One region of the Actinosynnema sp. NPDC004786 genome, then DNA from elsewhere that is predicted to be linked to it. Evidence: riboswitches for the same ligand, from Rfam matches in the RefSeq annotation. Region 1 holds a riboswitch; each other region holds the start of a gene.
The links. A riboswitch is a leader RNA that binds a small molecule or an ion and turns the genes downstream of it on or off. The one in region 1 is predicted to bind S-adenosylmethionine.
Positions count from the first base shown of each region.

Region 2: another riboswitch for S-adenosylmethionine. It lies ahead of thrC (threonine synthase); the one in region 1 lies ahead of ACWEFJ_RS15420 (aminotransferase class V-fold PLP-dependent enzyme).
Region 3: another riboswitch for S-adenosylmethionine. It lies ahead of ACWEFJ_RS28070 (methionine ABC transporter ATP-binding protein); the one in region 1 lies ahead of ACWEFJ_RS15420 (aminotransferase class V-fold PLP-dependent enzyme).

Region 1 is NZ_JBSGBG010000014.1:139,069-143,591, forward strand. Features, by position in the region: gene ACWEFJ_RS15410 (M28 family metallopeptidase) at 1-42, opposite strand, end outside; gene ACWEFJ_RS15415 (potassium/proton antiporter) at 251-1,732, shown strand; SAM riboswitch class IV at 1,800-1,914, shown strand; gene ACWEFJ_RS15420 (aminotransferase class V-fold PLP-dependent enzyme) at 1,954-3,288, shown strand; gene lspA (signal peptidase II) at 3,312-3,896, shown strand; gene ACWEFJ_RS15430 (RluA family pseudouridine synthase) at 3,893-4,523, shown strand, end outside.
Region 2 is NZ_JBSGBG010000003.1:230,178-234,700, forward strand. Features, by position in the region: partial or broken gene ACWEFJ_RS04495 (DNA internalization-related competence protein ComEC/Rec2) at 1-36, shown strand, start outside; gene thrC (threonine synthase) at 798-2,060, opposite strand; SAM riboswitch class I at 2,072-2,187, opposite strand; gene holA (DNA polymerase III subunit delta) at 2,284-3,267, shown strand; gene rpsT (30S ribosomal protein S20) at 3,374-3,634, opposite strand; gene ACWEFJ_RS04515 (glycoside hydrolase family 3 N-terminal domain-containing protein) at 3,859-4,523, opposite strand, start outside.
Region 3 is NZ_JBSGBG010000037.1:45,675-50,197, reverse strand. Features, by position in the region: gene ACWEFJ_RS28080 (MetQ/NlpA family ABC transporter substrate-binding protein) at 1-13, opposite strand, end outside; gene ACWEFJ_RS28075 (methionine ABC transporter permease) at 70-753, opposite strand; gene ACWEFJ_RS28070 (methionine ABC transporter ATP-binding protein) at 750-1,760, opposite strand; SAM riboswitch class I at 1,964-2,056, opposite strand; gene rsmA (16S rRNA (adenine(1518)-N(6)/adenine(1519)-N(6))-dimethyltransferase RsmA) at 2,143-3,021, opposite strand; gene ACWEFJ_RS28060 (transglycosylase family protein) at 3,032-4,465, opposite strand.

The DNA of each region.
Region 1 (4,523 bases):
GCCGGTGGTGACCAGCGCGATGGAGATCGTGCGCAACTTCACGGTGACTCCCGCAGGGAAGGTGTCTCGGGGACGGTAGGGAGGTGACCGGGGCGGCGGACCCGATCTTCACCGTGCCCGGTTCGGCGGGCGTCGCGCTAGGGGCGTTCGACTGGTGACGCTGCGTCGCGGTGCCGGATTAGTCCATATCGGGGGGACCAGGGAGAATGACCCCGTCGAGTGACGAGGGTGGACGACGCGTGGAGGTCGAGTGGGCGGTGTGACGGGCTACCTGGGCATCGCCGCCGCGGTTCTGCTCATCTCGGTCATCGCGGTGCGGGTCTCGATCCGGCTCGGTCTGCCGTCGCTCCTGCTCTACCTCGGCATCGGCGTGCTGCTCGGCGAGGCGGTCCTGGGCATCCAGTTCGAGGACGCGGACCTCACCCGGTCGCTGGGCACGGTCGCGCTCGTGCTGATCCTCACCGAGGGCGGCCTCACCACCCGGTGGAACGCCGTGAGACCGGCGCTGGGCCTGGGCATCACGCTGTCCACGGTGGCCGTCGGCGTGAGCATCGCGGTCACCGGGTTCGCGCTGCACTTCCTGCTGGACATGGACTGGCGCACGGCGCTGCTGTGGGGCGCGGTGCTGTCGTCCACCGACGCCGCGGCGGTGTTCAGCGTGCTGCGCGGGGTCGGGGTCGGCAAGCGGCTCATCGGCGCGCTGGAGCTGGAGTCCGGCATCAACGACGCCCCGGTCTACATCGCCGTCGTGCTGCTCGCCTCGCCCGACCCGATCACCTGGACCGCGCCGCTGCTGATGGTCTACGAGCTGGTCGCCGGCGGGCTGATCGGCATCGCGCTCGGCTGGGTCGGCGGCGTCGCGCTGCGCCGGGCCGCGCTGCCCGCCACGGGCCTGTACCCGCTGGCCACGGTCGCCGTCTGCCTGCTCGCCTACACCTTCGGCGACCTCGCCCACGCGTCCGGCTTCCTCGCCGTCTACACCGCCGCGCTGGTGCTCGGCAACGCGCGGCTGCCGCACCGGTCGGACACCCTGTCGTTCGCCGAGGGGCTGGGCTGGGTCGCGCAGATCGGGCTGTTCGTGCTGCTCGGCCTGTACGCCTCGCCCGACCGGCTGCTCGACGCGCTGGTGCCCGCGCTCGTCGCGGGCGCGGTGCTGGTGCTGCTGGCCCGGCCGCTGTCGGTGTTCTTCGCCTCGCTGCCGTTCCGGGTGCCCTGGCGGGAACAGGTGTTCGTGTCGTGGTCCGGGCTGCGCGGCGCCGTGCCGATCGTGTTCGCCCTCATCCCGCTGATCGGCCAGGTGCCGGGCGCGCAGCGGCTGGTCGACGCGGTGTTCGTGCTGGTCGTCGTGCTGACCGTGGTCCAGGGCACCACCCTGCCGTGGCTCGCCAAGTGGCTGCGGCTGGTCAAGTCCGGCGAGGCGCACGAGGTGCAGGTGGACTCGTCGGCGCTGGACGCGCTGGGCGCGGAGCTGCTCCAGGTCCGCATCCAGCCCGGCTCCAAGCTGCACGGCGTCTACCTGTCCGAGCTGAGGTTGCCGCCGGGGTCCTCGGTGAGCCTGGTCGTGCGCGACGAGCAGGGCTTCACGCCGCAGCCGACGACCCGGCTCCAGGAGCACGACCAACTGCTCGTGGTGTGCACGGAGGCCATGCGCACGGCGACCGAGCAGCGCATCCGGGCCGTCGACCGGGCGGGCCGGTACGCCCGCTGGAAGGGCGACGTCGGCCTGCCCTGACGTTCCGCTCCCAGGATGTGAACGCCGCTCGACGGGAGCGAGCGGGCTGCGTTAGCGTCGGGGCGAAGGTCATGAGTGCCAGCGCGAAGCCCAGGCTCGCTGGCCGGCAACCCTCCAACCGCGGTGGGGTGCCCCTGGTGAGGACCTGGCCTGGCGCGCAGGGCGTCCGGCAAGCGCGGGCTCCCTCTGGTGACGGGGTCCCGGACCCTCCGGAGGGCGTCATGACGATCGCAGTTCCCCGCACCACGGTTGCCGGCCCCGAGCAGGCGGCGCTGCCGCGGGTGGTGGGCGCGTCGCTGCGCGTGCCGCTGGTCACCGGCGAGCGCGTCGAGTACGCCAACCTCGACCACGCGGCCAGCGCGCCGTGCCTGGAGCAGGTGCGCGACGCGGTGGACGAGGTGCTGCCCTGGTACGCGAGCGTGCACCGGGGCGCGGGCTTCGCCTCGCAGGTCAGCACCAAGGTCTACGAGCAGGCCCGCGCGTCCGTCCGGCGGTTCCTCAACGCCCGCGACACCGACGCCGTGGTGTTCGCCCGCAACACCACCGACGCGTTGAACCTCCTGGCCAGGAGCCTGCCCCGGCACACGGCCGTGATCCTGTTCGACACCGAGCACCACGCCGCGCTGCTGCCGTGGCGCGGTCCGCACGTGCGCCGCCTGCGCGCCCCCGCCTCGCCCGCCCAGGCGACCCTGGACCTGGACCGGGCGCTGCGCGAGGCCCCCGTCGGCCCCCGGCTGGTCGTGGTGGCCGGCGCGTCCAACGTGACCGGCGAGGTGTGGCCGGTCGCCGAGCTGGCCCGGGTCGCCCGCCGGCACGGCGCCCGGATCGCCCTCGACGCCGCCCAGCTCGCGCCGCACCGGCCGGTGGACGTGCGGGCGCTCGACGTGGACTACACCGTGCTGTCCGGGCACAAGGTCTACGCGCCGTTCGGCGCGGGCGCGCTGGTCGGCCGGTCCGACTGGTTGCAGGCCGCCGAGCCCTACCTGGTCGGCGGCGGCGCGACGGCCCGCGTCACCGACCACGGGGACCGGCTGGGCGTGGCCTGGTCGGCGGTGCCCGAGCGGCACGAGGCGGGCACGCCGAACGTGGTGGGTGTGCACGCCCTGGCCGTCGCCTGCGACGTGCTGGGCCGGCACTGGGAGCGGACCACCGCGCACGAGCGCGTGCTGCTGGCCAGGCTCCGCGAAGGGCTGCGGACCGTGCCCGGCGTGCGCGAGCTGGCGTTGTTCGGCCCCGACCACGACCGGGTGGGCGTGGTGAGCTTCACCGTGGGCGGCCACGACGCCGGCTACCTGGCCGCGGCCCTGTCCGCCGAGCACGGCATCGGCGTGCGCGACGGCGCGTTCTGCGCCCACGTGGCGGTGCACCGCCTCACCGGGGGCGAGCGGGCGCTGCGCGCGTCCATCGGGCTGGGCACCACCGAGGAGCACGTGGACCGCTTCATCGCCGCGCTGCGCAGGCTCGTCACCGAGGGTTCGCGGTGGGAGTACGAGCAGCGGGACGGCCGCTGGACCCCGCTGGACGACCAGCGCGCGCTCCCGCCGTTCCTGCGCTGACTCCGATGCTGGACAATGGCCCGGTGAGCACCGATCCCCACACCGAGCCGGACACGCCGGACCAGCCGGACGCCCCGTTGCCGAAGCGGCGGGTCCTGCTGCTGGCCGTCATCGCGCCGCTGGTGTTGGCGCTCGACCTGGTCACCAAGGTCATCGCGGTGGAGAACCTGGAGGGGCGCGAGCCGATCGAGCTGTTCGGCGGCCTGCTCTACCTGCCGCTGATCCGCAACACCGGCGCGGCGTTCGGCCTGGCCGAGGGCTGGACGGTGATCCTCGCGCTGATCGCGTCCAGCGTGGTCGTGTTCATCCTGTGGATCGCGCGCCGGCTGCGGTCGGTCGGCTGGGCCATCGGCCTCGGCCTGGTGCTGGGCGGCGCGATGGGCAACCTGGTCGACCGGATCTTCCGCGCCCCCGGCCCGCTGCGCGGCGGGGTGGTCGACTTCATCTCCGTGCTCGACCCGTGGGGCAACTTCTTCCCGGTGTTCAACCTGGCCGACTCGGCCATCTGCGTGGGCGGCGGCGTGATCGTGCTGATGGCGTTGTTGCAGCGCGACTACGACGGCACCCGCGTGGAGAAGAAGGCCGACCCCAAGAAGGCCGGCGCATGAGCGGCTACCGCACGCTGCCCGTGCCGGACGGCCTGGACGGGATGCGGGTCGACGCCGGGCTGGCCAAGCTGCTCGGCCTGTCCCGCACCGCCGTCGCCGCGTTGACCGAATCGGGTGACGTCGTGCTCGACGGGCAGCCCGCGGGCAAGTCCGACCGGCTGGTGGCGGGCTCCGTGCTGGAGGTCACCCTGCCCGAGCCGGAACGCCCGGTGCAGGTGCAGGCCGTGCCCGTCGAGGGCCTGGAGATCCTGCACGAGGACGACGACGTGATCGTGGTCGACAAGCCGGTCGGCGTGGCCGTGCACCCCAGCCCCGGCTGGACCGGCCCCACCGTGGTGGGCGGCCTGGCGGCGGCCGGGATCAGGATCGCCACGTCCGGCGCGGCCGAGCGGCAGGGCGTCGTGCACCGGCTGGACGTCGGCACGACCGGCGTGATGGTCGTGGCCAAGAGCGAGAGCGCCTACTCGGCGTTGAAGTACGCGTTCAAGGAGCGCACGGTCGAGAAGCTCTACCACGCGCTCGTGCAGGGCCACCCCGACCCGATCAAGGGCACCATCGACGCCCCGATCGACCGGCACCCGAAGCACGACTACAAGTTCGCCGTGATGGCCAACGGCAAGCCCAGCG
Region 2 (4,523 bases), on a different contig from region 1:
GCCGGCCCGGACGGGCCGAGGGTCGCCCGCAGAGGCGGCGGCCCGACCGACAACGGACAAGGGGAGATCGATGAAGAACGACGTGTGGGTCCGATTGCACTCCGGCTGGGCCCCGCAGGGCGGCAACCGCGCGATCGCGTGGGCCCTGTGGCAACCCGGCTACGTCGCCGAGCCCTGGCCACGCGAGCAGCTCCGGCCCTCGTTCACCTACTACGTGTGCGAGGACCTGCCCAAGGGCGAACGGGGCATCGTGGCCAGGGCCACCGCCACCGGCGTGGTCCGCCTGGCACAGGTGCCGTCGGCCGACTCCGCCTACCGCCTGGTCGCCGACGCGTTGTTCGACGACGACCTGGCGATCCCGCCGGAGGAGTGGCACTCCGAGCGCTACAACCAGGAGAAGGCGAAACGTCCCTGGCCGCAGATGCTCACCGCGTGGCGCGTGGTCACCGAGCCGGTCGGGCCGCACGTCCTGCCGGAACTGGCCGCGTTCCCGCGCACGGGCTGGCTCCGCACCCCGAGGATCGCCCTGTGACCGGCGGTACCGCGGCCGGGACGTCCGCGGGCCGACGCCATACCGGACCACGGCCGGCGGCCCGACCACCGCCGGTCCGCCGTCCGCCCACCTGAAGGCGGCTCGTGCTCCAGGGGCGTGGGACACCTCCGTCACGGGACGGCGTGATCCGGCCCGTCGCGGGCAGGGTCCCGCACGCGCGTCGTCTCGTGCAGCCGACCGTCGGCTCGCGGGTTGCGGCCGCCGGGTGGGCCGGTCGTGCCCACCCGGCGGGCCGGCTGCCGGGTCAGTCCCGGAGGGCCGCGATGACCGCTTCGGCCGAGGGCGGGACGTTGGCGCGGGGGCCGACGCGGTCGCCGAGGGCGTCCAGGGTCTTGAGGCCGTCGCCGGTGATGAGGAGCACCGTCTCGCCGTCCGGGTCGAGTTGGCCGGTCTCGATGAGCTTCTTCGCGGTCGCGACGGTGACGCCGCCGGCCGTCTCGGCGAAGATGCCCTCGGTCCGGGCCAGGAGGCGGATGCCCTCGACGACCTCTTCGTCGGTGACGTCCTCGATCGCGCCGTTGGTGCGGCGGACGGCGTCCAGCACGTAGGGGCCGTCGGCCGGGGCGCCGATCGCCAGCGACCGGGCGATGGTGTCCGGGCGGACCGGGCTGACCACGTCGTGGCCCGCCTTGAAGGCGGCCGAGACGGGAGAGCAGCCGGTGGCCTGCGCGCCGAACACCCGGTAGGGGGTCTGCTCGACCAGGTCGAGCTCGCCCAGCTCGCGGAAGGCCTTGTCCACCTTGGTCAACTGGGAGCCGGACGCGATCGGCACGACGATCTGGTCGGGCAGCCGCCAGCCGAGCTGCTCGGCCACCTCGTACCCGAGCGTCTTGGAGCCCTCGGCGTAGTAGGGGCGGACGTTGACGTTGACGAACGCCCAGTCCTCGTGCTCGGCGGCCAGTTCCTGGGCCAGCCGGTTCACGTCGTCGTAGTTGCCGTCGACGGTGATCAGGTTGCCGCCGTACACGGCGGTCATGAGGATCTTCGCCTGCTCCAACGTGGACGGCACGAGCACGACCGACTGCCAGCCCGCGCGGGCCGCCGCGGCGGCCACGGCGTTGGCCAGATTGCCGGTGGAGGGACATGCCAGGACCTTGAAGCCCAGCTCACGGGCGGCGGCGAGGGCGACGCCGACCACGCGGTCCTTGAACGAGTGGGTGGGGTTGCCGGTGTCGTCCTTGACCCACACCTTGCGCACGCCCAGGGCCTTGGCGAGGCGGTCGGCCTCGACCAGGCGGGTGCCGCCGGGGTTGGTGTTGGGGTGCGACTCGACGGTGGAGGGCACGGGGAGCAGGCCGCGGTAGCGCCAGATCGACCGGGGGCCCGCCTCGATGTCCTCGCGGCGGACCCGTCCGAAGTCGTAGGCCACTTCCAGCGGCCCGAAACACTCGAGACAGGCGTATTCGGGGGCGAGCGGCGTCTCGTGACCGCACTCGCGACACGACAGCGCGCGGGCGGGACCGAGGTCGAAGGAGGTGGTGGCCGAGGGCACACTGACGGCAGTCATCGCGAGGTATCTCCTCATCTTTCCCGCGCGTCGCGGGTCGGAATTGGCACCGTGATCGCCAGCGGACGCTGTGCGACGGGTTGCCGGGGCTTCTTCGGGCCGATCCCTCTGCCCCTCTGGATGAGCGGTATTCGGTTGTGGCTTCAACTTACGTCACCATCCCGACCCTCAGCCAGAGACGTCCACCATCCGGACGTCGGCCGGCCCGTGGGAGGATCGCGGCGTGAGTTCGTCCGCTGACACGCCCGACGCCGTGCACCTGGTCGTCGGCGAGGAGGAGTTGCTGGTCGAGCGCGCGGTGCGCGGTGCGCTGGCGGCGGCCCGCCAGGCCGATCCGCAGGCCGACCTGACGCGCGTCCGCGTGACCGATCTCACCCCGCCTGAGCTGGCCGAACTGGTGAGCCCGTCGCTGTTCGCGGAGGGGCGCGTGGTCGCGCTGGAGGCCGCCCAGGAGGCCGGCAAGGAGATCGCCGACGCGGTCGTCGCCTACGCCAAGGCGCCGGCCGACGGGGTGACGCTGGTGGTCGTCCACAGTGGCGGCGGGCGGAGCAAGGCGGCCAAGGAGCTGCCCGCGGCGCTGCGCAAGGCGGGCGCGCGGGTCACCGAGTGCCCCAGGATCACCAAGGCGGCGGACCGGGAAGCGTTCGTGCGCAACGAGATCCGGGCGGCGGGCGGCGGCAAGGCCGACCCGGAGGCCGTGGCCGCGCTGATCGAGGCGGTCGGGTCGGACCTGCGCGAGCTGGCGGCGGCGGCGTCGCAGCTCGTCGCCGACACCGGCGGCAAGGTCGACGCCGAGGCGGTCCGCCGTTACCACCGCGGGCGGGCCGAGGTGACCGGGTTCGCGGTCGCGGAGAAGGCCGTGATGGGCGACCGGGCCGGCGCGCTGGAGGCGCTGCGGTGGGCGATCCAGCTCGGCGTGCCGCACGTGCTGGTCGCCGACGCGCTGGCCGACGCGGTGCGCACGATCGCGCGGGTGTCCGCGGTGGGGCGGGGCGATCCGTTCAAGCTGGCGAGCGAGCTGGGCATGCCGCCGTGGAAGGTGAAGAAGGCCCAGGGGCAGTCACGCGGCTGGGAGGACCGGGGGCTGGCGGCCGCCATGACGGTGGTCGCGGACCTGAACGCCGACGTCAAGGGTGTCGCGGCGGACTCCGGCTACGCCCTGGAACGCGCGGTGCTCAAGATCGTCGCAGCGCACGGACGGCGCTGACCCACCACAGGCGGGAGCCGGACAGGCCCGCGCTCACCTGCCGCCGGCACGAAAAGCGCCGCCCACCCCGGCGTGGGGTGGGCGGCGCTCCGGCGTGAGGACCGGATCAGATCTGGTTGGCGCGCCGCGCCAGCGCCGACTTCTTGTTGGCGGCCTGGTTGGCGTGGATGACGCCCTTGGTGACGGCCTTGTCGAGCTTGCGGGAAGCCTCCCGCGCCAGCGCGACGGCCTTCTCCTTGTCACCGGCCTCGGCGGCCTCACGGAACTTGCGGATCGCGGTCTTGAGCGACGACTTGACGGCCTTGTTGCGCAGGCGCGCCTTCTCGTTGGTCTTGATCCGCTTCATCTGGGACTTGATGTTCGCCACGCGAAAGCCACCTTTTCCTCGGTCTCGGAGTCGCACCGCGCCTGTCACCGGCTCCGCCCCCGAAGGGGCGGTCTTCCTCCACAGCGGAATGCCGCGCGATACGGCCGAGAAGGATATCAGGGCAGCTCACCGCACCGTGAATCGAGTCCCGTCACCACACCGCGGACCGGGTTCGTCACCGCACCGCGAGTCGAGGCCGGTCACCGCATCGTGGGCCGGGTTCGTCACCGCACCGTGAACCGGGCCCGCCCGTCGCCGACCACCACCTCGTAGTCGCCCCTGGCCACCTCGGGCTTGCCGGAGCCGTCCATGTCGCCGGCCGTCACCGCGAGCCGCTTGACGTCGAACACGACCTCGACCGCCCGCTGCTCGCCCGCCTTCAACGCCACGCGCGTGAAGCCGACCAGGCGCTGCTGCGGCGTGAGCACCTTGCTCACCGGCTGGTGCACGTACACGGGCACGACCAGGGTGCCGTCCCGGCCCCCGGTGTTGGCCACCGTCACCGACACCTTGACCTGACCGTCCCGGCGCACCTCGGCGGACGCCAACTTCGGCGCGGACGTGGTGAACGTCGTGTACGACAGGCCGTGCCCGAACGCGAACGCCGGGTCGTACGCCGAGCTGGGCGCGGTGTTCGCGCCACGCGGCTGGTCGTAGGAGAACGGCTGGTCGCCGACCGTCTTCGGCCACGACACCGGCAGCCGGCCGCTCGGGTTGACCGTGCCGAAGAGCACGTCGGCGATCCCCGACCCGCCCTCGGAGCCGGGCAGCCAGCCCGCGAGCAGCGCCGGCGCGTCCGCCACCGCGCCCAGCACCATCGGCCGGCCGGTCAGCAGCACGACCACCACGGGCTTGCCGGTCGCCCGCACGGCGGCCACCAGGCCCTGCT
Region 3 (4,523 bases), on a different contig from region 1:
CACGAATACGCATTTCATTCCTTATGGGTCAGCAAAACGGGTGAGCAAACCAACCGAAAAACAAGAAACTCAGACGGACGCCGTCCGCCGCCGGTCCACCCCACGCGCCACGCGGTTGGTCAGGAACTGGATCGCGGTCGCGATGACCGCCAGCACGACCACCGTGCTCCACAGGTAGCGGTCGTTGAACCGCTGGTACCCCATGCGCACGGCGAGGTCGCCGAGCCCGCCCCCGCCGACCACCCCGGCCATCGCCGAGTACCCCAGCAGCGCGATCGCGGTCACGCCGACGGCGTTGACCAGCGCGGGCAACGACTCGCGGAGCAGCACGCTGCGCACGATCCGCAGCGTGGACGACCCGGTCGTGACGGCGGCCTCGACCACCGCCACGTGCACCTCGGCCAGCACGTTCTGGACCAGCCTGCCGACGAACGGGATCGCGCCGACGGCCAGCGGCACGATGGCCGCCGTGGGTCCGATGGTGCTGCCGAGCAGCAGCCTGGTCAGCGAGGTGAGCACCACCAGCAGGACCAGGAACGGCATGGAGCGGCCCAGGTCCACGACGAACCCGAGCACTTTGTGGAGCACCGGCCGGGGCTTCAGCCCACCGGGAGCGGTGAGCTGGAGCCAGATGCCGACCGGCGCGCCGAGCAGAACAGCGATCAGGGTGGAGACGACCACCATGTACAACGTCTCGCCGGTGGCGACCAGCACGTCGTCGAACACGGTGGACCAGGGTGTTGCAGACCTCACGCAGCTACTCCCTGCGGACCCGACAGGGTCCGGCGCACGGAGCCGCCCGCTTCCGAGATCCACTCCAGCGCCGAGTCCGCGCGCTCGCCCTTCAGGCCGACGCGGAACCGCGCCACCGGCGTCTCGCCGAGCCGGGTGAGGCCGCCGCCGAGCAGGTTCAGCTCGACGCCGAACCGGCCGGTGGCCTCGGGCAGCAACGCGCCGACCGCGGCGAACCCGACCAGCACGACGTCCGCGACCCGGTCGAACGCGCCCTCCTGCGCCGGGTTCTGGTCCACGGCGGGCAGCAGCGACGCGGCCGTGCGGCTCGTCGCGTCCGACACCAGGTCGAGCACCTTGCCGTGCTCCACCACGCGGCCGTCCTCCAGCACCGCGACGTCGTCGCAGATCCGCCGGACCACGCCCATGTCGTGCGTCACCACGAGCACCGTCACGCCCAGCTCGGCCCGCGCCCGGTCCAGCACGGTGAGCACCGAGCCGGTGGTGTCGGGGTCCAGGGCGGACGTCGGCTCGTCGGCCAGCAGCACCGACGGCGACGCGGCGAGCGCCCGCGCGACCGCGATCCGCTGCCGCTGGCCGCCGGAGAGCTGGTCGGGGTACGAGCCGGCCTTGTCGGTCAGGCCGACCAGGTCCAGCAGCTCGGCCACGCGGGTGCGGCGCTGCGGGCCGGCCACGCCCGCGGCCTCCAGCGGCAGCGCGACGTTGCCCGCCGCGGTGCGCTGGCGCAGCAGCGAATCCCCTTGCGGCACCACGCCGATCTGCCGCCGGGCGGCGCGCAGGGCGGTGCCGTCGAGGGACACGAGGTCGGTGCCGTCGACCCGGATCGCGCCGCTGTCGGGGCGCTCCAGGAGCGCGACGCAGCGGGCCAGCGTCGACTTGCCCGCGCCGCTGGGTCCGACGACGCCGAGGACGGTGCCCGCGGCGACGTCCAGGTTCACGCCGTCCAGCGCGCGAACCTGGCCGGTACTCCCGGGGAAGGTCTTGGTGAGGTTCTCGACAGTGATCACGTTTTCGCTCCACGACTGCATGCGGCGGCGCACGGCTCGGGGCGTGCGCGACCGGCGGCTCAGCTCAGAAGGTGTCCTGAAGAAGGACGCGAGGATTCGAAGGCGCCTAGGTGCTCAGCGGCAGCTGCGACAGCCCGAGGACGTGCGGCGGCCGTGGTCGACGACCCGACGTCGGGTGAGCATTCGCATCCTGGGCACGTGATCCTCCATCGATCCTGGCTGAAGCACCTGCCCCCATGGGGGGGTGGTTGCTGCGGCGTCGTGGAGCCAGGTCTCTCGGCCGCTCGGGATGGCACCACGAGTAGACCCGACGAGGACCGGCTGACGCAAGCCCGAAACAGGATCGTCCGGCAAATCACACTTTCGGCCGAAAGATCATCGACTAGCTATGGGACGCGGCTTCGGCTATCCGGATGAAGTCGCTGACGTCCAATTGTTCGCCGCGCACCGCCGGGTCCACCCCGGCGGCGACGAGCAGCCGCTCCGCCTCGGCCGCCGAACCGGCCCACCCGGACAGCGCGCCGCGCAGCATCTTGCGCCGCTGGGCGAAGGCCGCGTCCACCAACGCGAACAGCCGCTTCGGGTCCACGGCGGACCGCGGCGCGCGGCGGTCGAACGCGACCAGCGCCGAGTCCACGTTGGGCACGGGCCAGAAGACCGAGCGCGGCACCGCGCCCGCGCGGCGGGCGTCGGCGTACCAGGCGAGCTTCACGCTGGGCACGCCGTAGACCTTGCTGCCCGGCGGGGCGGCCATCCGGTCGGCCACCTCCGACTGCACCATCACCAGGCCGGTGCGCAGCGACGGCAGCACGGCCAGCAGGTGCAGCACCACGGGCACGGCCACGTTGTAGGGCAGGTTCGCCACCAGGGCCGTCGGCTCCACCGGCAACCGGTCCGCGGTGACCCGCATCGCGTCCTCGTGCACCACCGACAGCCGGTCGGCCAGGCCGGGGGCGCGTTCCGCGACGGTCACCGGCAGCCGCTCCGCCAGCACCCCGTCGATCTCCACGGCCACCAGCGCGCGGCAGGAGGGCAGCAGCGCCAGCGTCAGCGAGCCGAGCCCGGGCCCGACCTCCAGCACCACGTCGTCGGGGCGCAGGTCGGCCGCCGCCACGATGCGCCGCACCGTGTTCGGGTCGTGCACGAAGTTCTGCCCCAGCTTCTTGGTGGGGCGCACGTCCAGCTCGGCGGCCAGCCGACGGACGTCGGCCGGGCCGAGGAGGTGGCTCCCCGGCCCGGCCGACGTCGGGTCCTCAGTCACCCGTGCATTCTTACGGCAGGCCCAGCTTCTGCTGGCAGTGGGGCCACGCCGAGTAGCCGCCGCGCGCGTCGCGCAGCTTGGTGGCCACCGCGATCTGCTGCTCGCGGGTCGCCTGGTGCGGGTACGCGGCGTACTGGCTGCCGCCGTAGGCGTCCCAGGTGCCCTTGTTGAACTGCAGGCCGCCGTAGTAGCCGTTGCCGGTGTTGATGGCCCAGTTGCCGGTCGCCTCGCAGTAGGCCAGCCGGTCCCAGATCTCGCCGTCGGGCGGGAGCTTGGTGCCGACCTTGACCTTCTTCGGCTTCGGCTCCTTGGTGACCTTCGCGCCCAGCTTCTCGCGGCCGACCTCGGCCCCGTTCTTCACCGTGACGCGGTAGGTGACGATCTGCTCGCCGGCCTCGCCCGGGTCCAGGACCTCCTTCTGGCCCTTCATCAACGTGTCGTCCTTGACCTCCTCGACGGGCGGCTGGATGGCCTCCGTCGCGTTGATCACGGACACGCCGGTGCGGGTGATGTGCACCTCGGCGCCGTTGGTGATGCGCAGGTCCGCGGCGGTCTCGAGCCTGTCCTCGGGGCCGAGGGTCAGGTTCTCGGCCTTCATCAGCTCGTCCACGGTCACGGCCGTCGTGCGCAGCTGCCGGGGCTCGTTGCCGCCGTCGTAGAGCGTGATCGTCTTGAGGCTCTTGACCTCGAGCGAGAGGCCGTCGAGGGGGACGTCCATGTTGCGGTCGTGGGAGAGCCACGCGCCCTCGTCCTCGATCCGCAGCTGCTCCAGCGCCTCGTCCACGGTGACCGACCGGACCCAGCCCTCGCGCTGCTCGCCGTCGACCGTCGCCTTCACCAGGCGGCCGCGGTCCAGCGAGATCTTCCCGCCGTCGCCGACCTTCGCCTGGGGGGACGGGGAGAGCGCGTCGTGCTCGCCGATCGTGATGCCCTCGTCGGCCAGGATCTCGCCGACGGTGGACTCGTAGGTGCGGACGGTCTTGGCCTCGCCGTCGATGTCGACCGTGACGGACTTGTCCATCGCGATCGCGGTGGCGCCGCCGCCGGAGATGGTCACCAGCACGGTGGCGACCGCGGCCTTCAGGAAGCGCCGCTTCCACTTCCCGGCGGCCTCGACCAGGGCGGCCGGCGGGGCGCTCGGCCGCTCGGCGGCCAGACCGCCCGCGACCCGGTCCTGGGAGACCTCGTCGGGGAGGATGATCGGGGGGAGGAGCGTGGTCTCGGCGTTGATGAGCCGGATCAGCTCGTCGACGTCGACGTTCGCGTTCGCCAGCAGCTCGTCGGCGTCCGGCCCGAGCACTTCGAGGACGTCGTCCGGGGTGATGGTGAACACCGCGGTGTCCCACTCGGACGGCGGCCCCGGTCTGTCCAGGACGCCGACCCCGGTCACGGGTGTCGGCTGCACGGGGGTGAACCAGTCGGTGTCCTCGTTGAACGAGTTCACGGGTTGCCATACCTCCTGAAGGCGCGAAGTCCGGCCGCACGCACGGTCGTGTCGGTGG